3 regions of the Polycladomyces abyssicola genome follow, and region 2 is predicted to be linked to each of the others. Evidence: riboswitches for the same ligand, from Rfam matches in the RefSeq annotation. Region 2 holds a riboswitch; each other region holds the start of a gene.
What was found. A riboswitch is a leader RNA that binds a small molecule or an ion and turns the genes downstream of it on or off. The one in region 2 is predicted to bind S-adenosylmethionine.

Region 1 (3,284 bases), 630 kb from region 2:
TCCGTCATCAGAGCTTCGACCGAATCTCCGTCTCCCGTCTCTCTTATCCAGTGGCGACATCGGATGAGCCGGCTCTCGGTTACCAGGCCAATCCTCCCCCAGAATCGATCAATAACGGGATTCACTTGGGAGAGACAGGCTTTTTCAGCCTCGATCACCATTTGTTTCGAATGGTCCCGGTGTATCAAGCCGTGACGACGTTTTGACTTTTCTTCAATGCCTGATCCAGATCGGCGATCAAGTCATCCACCGACTCAATTCCTACGGACAAGCGGACCAGTTCCGGTGTTACGCCTGCGGCCAATTGTTCTTCTTCAGTCAATTGTTGATGCGTGGTGCTGGCCGGATGGATTACGAGGGATTTGGAATCACCCACGTTGGCCAGGTGAGAAAAGAGGCGTAAGTTTTCGATGAGTTTTTTGCCCGCTTCCAAACCACCTTTGATTCCAAACGTGAAAATGGCGCCTTGCCCTTTGGGCAGGTATTTTTTTGCTTTTTCGTATGACGGATGATCTTCCAATCCCGGATGGCTTACCCACTCCACCAGTTCGTGTTCCTGAAGGAACCTGGCGACCCGAAGCGCGTTTTCGCTGTGCCGTTCCATACGCAGATGCAACGTTTCCAACCCTTGCAAGAACAAAAACGCATTGAATGGAGAAATGGACGCTCCGATGTCCCGCAACAGTTGAACCCGGGCCTTGATGATGTAGGCCAGCGGCCCGACCGCCTCGGTGTAGGAAACCCCGTGATAACTCGGGTCCGGTTCGGTCAATTCCGGGAACTTGCCGTTGGTCCAGTCGAATTTGCCTGAATCCACAATCACCCCACCAATGCTGGTACCATGACCACCGATAAATTTGGTGGCCGAGTGCACGACGATGTCCGCCCCGAACTCAATCGGCCGGCACAAGTACGGCGTGGCAAACGTGTTGTCCACAATCAGCGGCACTCCGGCATCATGGGCCACTTTGGACACGGCTTCCACATCCAGCACGTCCATTTTGGGATTGCCGATGATCTCCCCAAATACAGCCCGTGTCTTTTCATTGATTGCCTTTTTGAAATTTTCCGGATCGGAAGGATCGACGAACCGCACAGTGATTCCCAGTTTGGGCAAGGTGTGTTGGAACAGGTTGTATGTGCCGCCGTACAAACTGCTGGATGAGACAATTTCATCCCCGGCTTTGGCGATGTTCAGGATGGAGTAGGTGATTGCCGCCTGACCGGAACTCGTCGCCAGCGCACCGACGCCACCTTCCAGCGCAGCCACCCGCTTTTCAAACACATCTTGAGTCGGGTTCATGATGCGGGTGTAGATATTGCCGAATTCTTTCAACGCAAACAAATTGGCTGCATGCTCCGTATCGTTGAACACATAGGAAGTGGTCTGGTAAATCGGTACCGCTCGCGCATTCGTCGTCGGGTCCGGTTCTTGGCCACCGTGGACCGCCAACGTTTCCAGTCCGTATTGTTGCGTTTCGCTCATCACCATCATCCTTTCGCAGAGATTGAATGCTTTGAGATTTCCCTGAGAAATCACCTGTTGTTCGTGTGAACGTCCCTCTCGCTATTGCAACACACAATCTCAAAGAGCACTCGCCGACTAAAGCCGCCTTTCCGCTTGTGACATCAGCCTAAAACAGTGGAATAAAAAAGCCCCTTCTCCGATAAGAGAAGAGGCTTTGGTTACGCCAGCTCTCCTCTCTTATCTCTCGGAAACCGTTGGCGTCGGTTTCCGCAGGAATTGGCACCTTCCGGTTCGTACAGACCGGGGTTGCCGGGTTTCATCGGGCCAGTCCCTCCACCACTCTCGATAAGAGATTCCAAATCCGATTCAATTGTGTCGACTATCAGAAAACTTGTTTTTCATTATACCGGTCTCTCATACCGCCGTCAACCGTTTTTTTAGAAAAAGTTCCGTCATTGATTCCATTCCAAATTCCATCTACAATGGTGATAGATTGCTTATTTTCGGGTCAGGGCGTGTGTATATGCGCCCATACATCAAATTTATTCATCATCAAGGAGGCTATCATGTCACGGAACCAAACGTTGATCGAATTGACGGAAAAATACGGCGCGAGGAACTATCACCCCCTGCCGATCGTGATTTCCAAGGCGGAGGGTGTTTGGGTGGAGGATGCTGACGGCAACAAGTACATGGACATGCTGAGTGCCTACTCGGCATTGAACCATGGACACCGCCATCCCCGTCTGATCGCGGCGCTGAAAGAACAAGCGGATAAAGTCACCTTGACCTCCCGTGCGTTCCACAACGATCAGCTGGGACTTTTTTACAAAAAAGTGGCTCAGTTAACGGGCAAAGAGATGATTCTGCCGATGAATACCGGAGCCGAAGCGGTGGAAACCGCCCTCAAAGCGGCCCGGCGCTGGGCATATGATGTGAAGAAAGTGCCGGAAAACCAAGCGGAAATCATCGTCTGTGAAAACAATTTCCACGGCCGGACCATCACTGCAGTCTCTCTCTCGTCCAGTGAGGAGTACCAACGCGGATTCGGCCCGTTGACCCCTGGCTTCAAAATCATACCGTACGGTGATGTCGAAGCGCTGAAAGCAGCCATTACGCCCAACACAGCCGCCTTCCTGGTGGAGCCGATCCAAGGGGAAGCAGGCGTTATCGTGCCGCCGGAAGGATATCTGCGTGAAGCCTACCGAGTATGTAAAGAACACAACGTCCTGTTCATCGCCGACGAGATCCAAACCGGGTTCGGTCGAACCGGTCAACTGTTCGCCTGCGACTGGGAAGACGTCCGGCCTGACCTGTATGTGATGGGGAAAGCGTTGGGCGGCGGTGTGATGCCGATCTCCGCCGTGGCCGGGGATAAAGAAGTGATGGGGGTATTCGAACCGGGCTCCCACGGTTCCACCTTTGGCGGCAACCCGTTGGCCTGCGCCGTCTCTGTGGCTGCACTGGATGTGCTGGTGGAAGAAAACTTGCCTCAGCGCTCTCGTGAATTGGGCGAATATTTCATGGCTGAACTGAAACAAATCCAAAATCCGATCATCAAGGAAATCCGCGGTAAAGGCCTCTTCATCGGAATGGAATTGTATGAACCGGCTCGTCCGCATTGCGAACGTCTGGCTGAAGAAGGTTTGCTGTGCAAAGAGACGCACGAAAACACCATCCGTTTCGCCCCGCCGCTCACGATTACCCAAGAAGAGCTGGATTGGGCACTGGCCAAAATCCGGAAAGTGTTGTCTGCTTGATGTACGATATAAGAACCCCCTCGATCCACGAGGGGGTTAAAATTTGGCTCGATTCA
Region 2 (3,284 bases):
TCAAACAGCAAACGTTCCGCCAAACGGACTTCTTCCTGCGGGATGGACGCATAGCGCTCCAGTTTTTCGGTATTGACGATGGCGTAGTCCAATCCCGCCTTGGTACAGTGATACAAAAAGACGGCGTTCAACACTTCCCGTCCCGCCGGCGGCAAGCCGAACGACACGTTGGAGATACCCAAAATCGTCTGGCAACGCGGCAAACGTTCCTTGATCAGACGAATGCCCTCCACAGTTTCCTTGGCCGATCCGATATACGCTTCATCGCCCGTCCCGACGGGGAAAACCAGCGGGTCGAAAATGATATCTTCTTCCGGAATGCAGTACTTTTCCGTCAACAAGCGGTAGGAGCGTTCGGCCACCTCCCATTTCCGCTCGCGGTCGACGGCCATGCCACGTTCGTCGATTGTGCCCACCACAACCGCCGCACCGTAGCGGTGAATCAGGGGCACCACCTTTTCAAACCGCTCTTCCCCGTCTTCCAGGTTGATCGAGTTGAGAATGGCTTTGCCCTGCGAAAACTTCAACGCCTCCTCCATTACCTCGGGCGATGTGGAGTCGATCATCAGCGGTGCTTTGATCACCTTGACAGCGTAGGTCAAAAACCGCCGCATATCCTCCAGTTCGTCCCGATCAGGATCAGCCAGACACACGTCGATCACCTGGGCACCGTTTTTCACCTGTTTGCGGGCAATTTCCGCGGCGGCTTCATACTCCCCCTCCTGGATCAAGGTACGAAATTTGCGCGATCCGATCACGTTCGTCCGCTCACCGACGAGAATCGGTCGATTGTCCGCCTCTACATAAACGGGTTCGATACCGGATACCGCCGGAATATGCCGTTCCGGTACGGGGCGGGGGCGTTTGTCCCTCAATGCCTCCGCCAGCGCACGGATATGATCCGGTGTCGTACCGCAACATCCTCCCGCCATGTTGAGCCAGCCGGCATCGGCAAAGGCAGCCAGTTTGGCAGCCAGTCCCTGCGGCGTCTCGTGATACCTTCCCTCCTCGTCGGGCAAACCGGCGTTGGGATAACAGCTCACCCCACAATCGGCCATAGAAGCCAGCGTTCGCAAGTGGTCACGCATAAATTCCGGGCCGGTCGCACAGTTCAACCCTACACACAAGGGACGGAGATGGGAGATAGACACGTAGAAAGCCTCCACATTTTGCCCGGCCAACATGGTGCCCATCGGTTCGATCGTGCCGGAAATCAGGATCGGAACTTCGGTTCCCAACTCGGCAAATGCCCGCCGGATCCCGATTCCGCCCGCTTTCACATTCAGCGTGTCCTGGGAGGTCTCCAACAGCAACGCATCCACGCCACCCAACAACAGCGCACGTGCCTGTTCGTAATACGCGTCCACCAACTGGTCGAACGTGATACCGCCCGTCACCGAGAGCGTCTTGGTTGTCGGTCCCATCGCCCCGGCCACATACCGGGGAGAACCGTCCCGCGTCCATTTGTCCACAGCTTTGCGGGCGCAAGCCACCGCTGCGCGGTTGATCTCTTCCACACGGCTCTCCAGTCCGTACTCGGCCAATACCACCGACGTGGCACCGAACGTGTTGGTCTCCACGATGTCCGCTCCTGCTTCCAGATAGACTTCATGAATGGATTGGATCAGATCGGGGCGCGTCAGGTTGAGCATTTCGTTACATCCCTCATACGCTTCGCCACCAAAATCCTCCGCCGTCAAACAGGCATTTTGCAGCATCGTTCCCATCGCGCCGTCCAGAATCAGAATTTTTTCTTTCATCCGTTCCGACAACGGTTGAATACCCATGTCCATCATCCTCTTTCCTTCCATCAAATAAAAAACCTTTCATCTCTGATCGGATGAAAGGTTGGCGTCGTAAACGCGCAAACTCTCATCTCCCAGAGATACCCTCTGCAGGAATTGGCACCACATTTGAAAGGCTATCCCTTTCAAATAGGTTGCCGGGCTTCATCGGGCCAGTCCCTCCGCCGCTCTGGATAAGAGTTCCGCTAATCGGATTATGTGATTTTTTCCGAACTGACAAACGAAGGATTTGGAGATAAATATACAAAAAGAACGGGGCACCTGTCAATGATTTCAGGTCTTTCCCCTCACGAAATGACTCCAGACACACCCTCGTCCTGGTTCCTGGTTCTCTTCAAACATAGTATATGCTTTTGCGTGAAAACATTTCTCCGTGTTTGACCGACCGGACCGCCCGTTTTACACCTCACGTGCGTTTTTTTGTACGCTCCTCGCTCCCGTTTCAGGTCATGCACTGCCGGAGTAACGGACAACCGAATCCGATACCGTTTATGCTTCCTGTTCCGTAGCTGTTTCATTTTCGTCCGATTCCGCCGTCCGAGCTGCCATTAGAAACCAAGTGATCAATACAAACGCCGTCAATGCCAAAAAGGGAATGGTGACAATTCCGAACCAGTTGATATAGTCACCCGTACACGGCACTCCCTGCGTGCAGGGAGTGAACGACTTCATCGCCGGTACCTTTTGCAGCAAATAATGATAAAGCGAGATCGAACCACCAATCACACTGAGCGGCAGCGTGTAGGGGATAATCCTCCGGTCATCCCGATAGCTGGCAATTCCCAGCAGCACCGTCAACGGATACATGAAAATCCGCTGAAACCAGCACAACTTGCATGGTTCAAACAACGCGATCTCGCTGAAATACAAACTGCCTCCCGTCGCAACCAATGACACCACCCATGCGAAATACAATCCGTATTGCCGAATCCACGCCATCATTCCGGATTATCCTTTCTTGCCCGATTCTTGAAGCGCTTCATCCAACGCTTGTTTCAATTGGTTGTAGTCCAGCGGATTTTCCACTTCTTTTCCGTTGACGTAGATCGTCGGAACCGAATTGATGCCCAGTTTCTTTCCGTTGGCCATATCCCGCTGTACATCCGCCTCGTATTTCCGGGTGCGGATGTCTTGTTCCAGACGTTTCACATCGATGCCGGAAACGTGTTGCTTGGCCAATTGCACCAGAAACTCCGGCGTGGCCCAGATGGTGTACTCGTCCTGCTGATTCCGGTAGACCGCGTCATAAAACTGCCAGAATGCCTGCGGATTTTGACGGTAGATCGACTCCCCCGCGATGCCGGCCGTCACCGAATCCGGCCCGATGAACTGCATGTTGAGAAATGCCATCTTGACCTTGCCGGTGTCGATATATTCCTTTTTCAACAAAGGAAAGACGGTTTCCTCGAACCGTTTGCACACCGGACACTTGAAATCTCCGAATTCGATCAAAGTGACTGGTGCATTCGGATCGCCCAG
Region 3 (3,284 bases), 1.3 Mb from region 2:
GTACTATGAGCAGGATTTGGACGGAAAAAACATGGCGCCTTCGGGCGAACACTGGTTTGGTACCGATGATCTGGGGAGAGATGTCTTTGTCCGCACCTGGTACGGTGGGCGCATTTCACTGGAGATCGGACTGGCCGCAGCCTTGATCGACTTGTGCATTGGCGTGCTGTACGGTGGCATTGCCGGTTATCGCGGTGGCAAGGTGGACGAAGTGATGATGCGGATCGTGGACATTTTGTGGGGATTGCCGTATCTGCTCACCGTCGTGTTGCTATTGGTCGTGCTGGAGCCGGGTTTGGGCACCATCATCATTGCACTGACTGCGACGGGATGGCTCAATATGGCACGGTTGGTACGGGGTCAAGTGCTGCAGCTGAAACAACAGGAGTTCGTGTTGGCGGCACGTACCCTGGGAGCCGATACCAAGCGCCTCCTGTTCAAACATTTGATTCCCAACGCCATGGGACCCATCATCGTCATGCTGACGTTTACGGTGCCCAATGCCATTTTCGCTGAAGCCTTTCTCAGCTTTCTGGGGTTGGGCGTGCAGGCCCCGCAAGCCAGTTGGGGGACGATGATCAACGATTCGTTGGTCGTCATCTTTTCGGAAGATTGGTGGCGGCTGTTTTTCCCTGCCTTTTTCCTCAGCTTGACGATGTTGGCCTTCAACGTGTTCGGTGACGGTCTGCGTGACGCGCTCGATCCCAAGATGCGGAAATGAGGTGGATCAACGTGGCATTGTTGGAGATTCGCGATTTGCATGTGTCGTTTCACACCTATGCAGGAGAAGTACAAGCGGTCCGGGGTGTCAACCTGACGTTGGAAAAGGGAGAAGCATTGGCCATTGTCGGGGAGTCGGGCAGTGGCAAAAGCGTCACTGCACAGGCGATTATGCGCTTGATTCCTTCTCCGCCCGGCAAAATCAAGAGCGGTGAAATTCTTTTTGACGGGAAAAATCTGTTGAAGTTGACGGAAAAAGAGATGTTCCAGGTACGCGGCTCCGAGATCGGGATGATCTTTCAGGACCCGATGACATCGCTCAACCCGACGATGACAGTGGGTAAGCAGATCATGGAGGGGCTGATTTGGCACCAGCGCATTTCCCCTTCCGAAGCGCGCCAACGCGCAGTGGAAATGTTGCGTTTAGTGGGCATTCCCAGCCCCGAGACACGGATCAACAATTATCCTCACGAATTCAGCGGCGGGATGCGGCAACGAGCCATGATCGCCATCGCATTGGCCTGCAATCCGAAGATTTTGATCGCAGATGAGCCGACCACGGCATTGGACGTGACCATCCAAGCACAGATCATCGAACTGCTGAAGGAACTGCAAAAGAAAACGGACACCGCTGTCATTCTGATCACCCACGATTTGGGTGTGGTGGCGGAAATGGCGCAACGCGTGGCGGTGATGTACGGAGGCAAGGTGGTGGAGACGGGAACGGTGGAAGAGATCTTCTACAGGCCACGTCATCCATACACCTGGGGGTTGTTGGCTTCTATGCCTCGGCTGGATTTGGATCGGAAGCAGGAGTTGAAGCCAATCCCCGGGTCCCCGCCGGATCTGTTCGATCCGCCCAAAGGTTGCCCGTTTGCCGATCGTTGTCCGTACACGATGTATATTTGCAACGACGAGATGCCCGAGGTGAGTGAGGTATCCCAGACGCATCGCGTTAGTTGCTGGCTGGAACACCCAGAAGCACCGTCCGTCTCGCATGAACCGATCGTGCGCATTTCGTCCAAGTAAACATTGACAGAAATTTCGATCCATCGTATCATAAGCTTCAAATACGAATATCAGGAAACACCTTCTTATCCAGAGCGGCGGAGGGACTGGCCCGATGAAGCCCGGCAACCACCCCGTTTACCTGTGTGCACCAAAAACACACATCAAACGGCGGGGAATGGTGCCAATTCCTGCAGAACCGACAGGTTCTGAGAGATGAGAAGGGGGACGGACTGCGATGGCATGGGAGCAGACGACACCCTCTTCTGATCGAAGAGGGTGTTTCCTTTTAAAAAAGGAGAGAAAACGCGTGGTAACCAGCGTCGATACGGTGACAAAGAAAACGGTGGCCGTGGGGCCGGTAGCGTTGGAATGCGGGGAAACACTGCAGGATGTGCACATTGCGGTGGAGACGGTGGGAAAACTGTCGGTGGACCGGGACAACGTGGTATTGGTTTGTCACGCGTTGACAGGAGATGCGCATGCCGTCGGGGATGAACGGGACCCCGGCTGGTGGGACGGGTTGATCGGGCCCGGTCGCTACATCGATACCAACCGCTATTTTGTCGTCACCACCAATGTACTTGGCGGCTGTAATGGAAGTACGGGTCCGTCATCCATCAATCCGGCCACGGGGCGGCCTTATGGTTCGAGTTTTCCCCCGGTCACCATTCGGGATATGGTCCACGTGCAGTATCGTACCCTTCAGAAAATGGGCATCGATCGGGTTCATACCATCGTCGGCGGTTCCATGGGGGGAATGCAGGTACTGGAATGGGGCATCTTATACCCTGAAGCGGTGGAGAATTTGATCCCCATCGCCACCACAGCCGCGTTGTCCCCCATGGCCATCGCCTACAACGATATCGGGCGCCAAGCCATCATGTCCGATCCGGACTGGCAGGGAGGCGATTACTACCCGGGACCGGGGCCGAAAAAAGGTTTGGCTATCGCCAGGATGGTCGGAATGGTTACCTACCGAACGGACACGTTGTTCCATCAGCGGTTCCAACGCCGGCTGCAGACCAATGTACCGGAATGGTCCCGGGACGCGACATTTCAGGTGGAAAGCTATCTGCGTTATCAGGGAGAAAAACTGGTTAACCGGTTTGATGCCAACAGTTATTTGTGTCTGCTCAAAGCGATGGACACGCATGATGTGGGCAGGGGGCGCGGCGGAATGGCGGCCGCGCTGTCGAAGATTCGCTCCCGTGCGTTGATCATCGGCATTGAGGAGGATCGGTTGTTTCAAATTGAGGAGCAACGAACACTGTACCGGGAATTACGGGAGCAGGGAAAAGATGCACAGCTGTGGGAATTACGATCCCCGTACGGACATGATGCATTTTTGATCGAATACGAAAAGATGGGACCGGTAATCCGGGAATTTTTGGAGGGGTAGCATTCCGGGGAGAAGCTACCCCTTTCCTTGACGCTGTCGAACAATTGGGAGTACAATAAGGTTGTTCACAAAGTTGAAACCCCTTTCTATCCACTGGACCGCATTAGATCCAGTCCAAGGCATTTCGCCACACTTGTCGAAACGTTTGGGAAGC

Region 1: another riboswitch for S-adenosylmethionine. It lies ahead of KI215_RS11125 (homocysteine synthase); the one in region 2 lies ahead of metH (methionine synthase).
Region 3: another riboswitch for S-adenosylmethionine. It lies ahead of metX (homoserine O-acetyltransferase MetX); the one in region 2 lies ahead of metH (methionine synthase).

Annotation. Positions count from the first base shown of each region.
Region 1 covers NZ_AP024601.1:2,205,082-2,208,365, forward strand. Annotated here, with positions in the region: gene KI215_RS11120 (hypothetical protein) at 1-206, shown strand, start outside; gene KI215_RS11125 (homocysteine synthase) at 185-1,486, opposite strand; SAM riboswitch class I at 1,703-1,820, opposite strand; gene KI215_RS11130 (ornithine--oxo-acid transaminase) at 2,035-3,228, shown strand; gene KI215_RS11135 (helix-hairpin-helix domain-containing protein) at 3,282-3,284, opposite strand, start outside.
Region 2 covers NZ_AP024601.1:2,834,038-2,837,321, forward strand. Annotated here, with positions in the region: gene metH (methionine synthase) at 1-1,787, opposite strand, end outside; SAM riboswitch class I at 1,870-1,985, opposite strand; gene KI215_RS14110 (disulfide oxidoreductase) at 2,295-2,744, opposite strand; gene KI215_RS14115 (DsbA family protein) at 2,754-3,284, opposite strand, start outside.
Region 3 covers NZ_AP024601.1:958,829-962,112, forward strand. Annotated here, with positions in the region: gene KI215_RS04850 (ABC transporter permease) at 1-721, shown strand, start outside; gene KI215_RS04855 (ABC transporter ATP-binding protein) at 733-1,749, shown strand; SAM riboswitch class I at 1,812-1,951, shown strand; gene metX (homoserine O-acetyltransferase MetX) at 2,039-3,130, shown strand.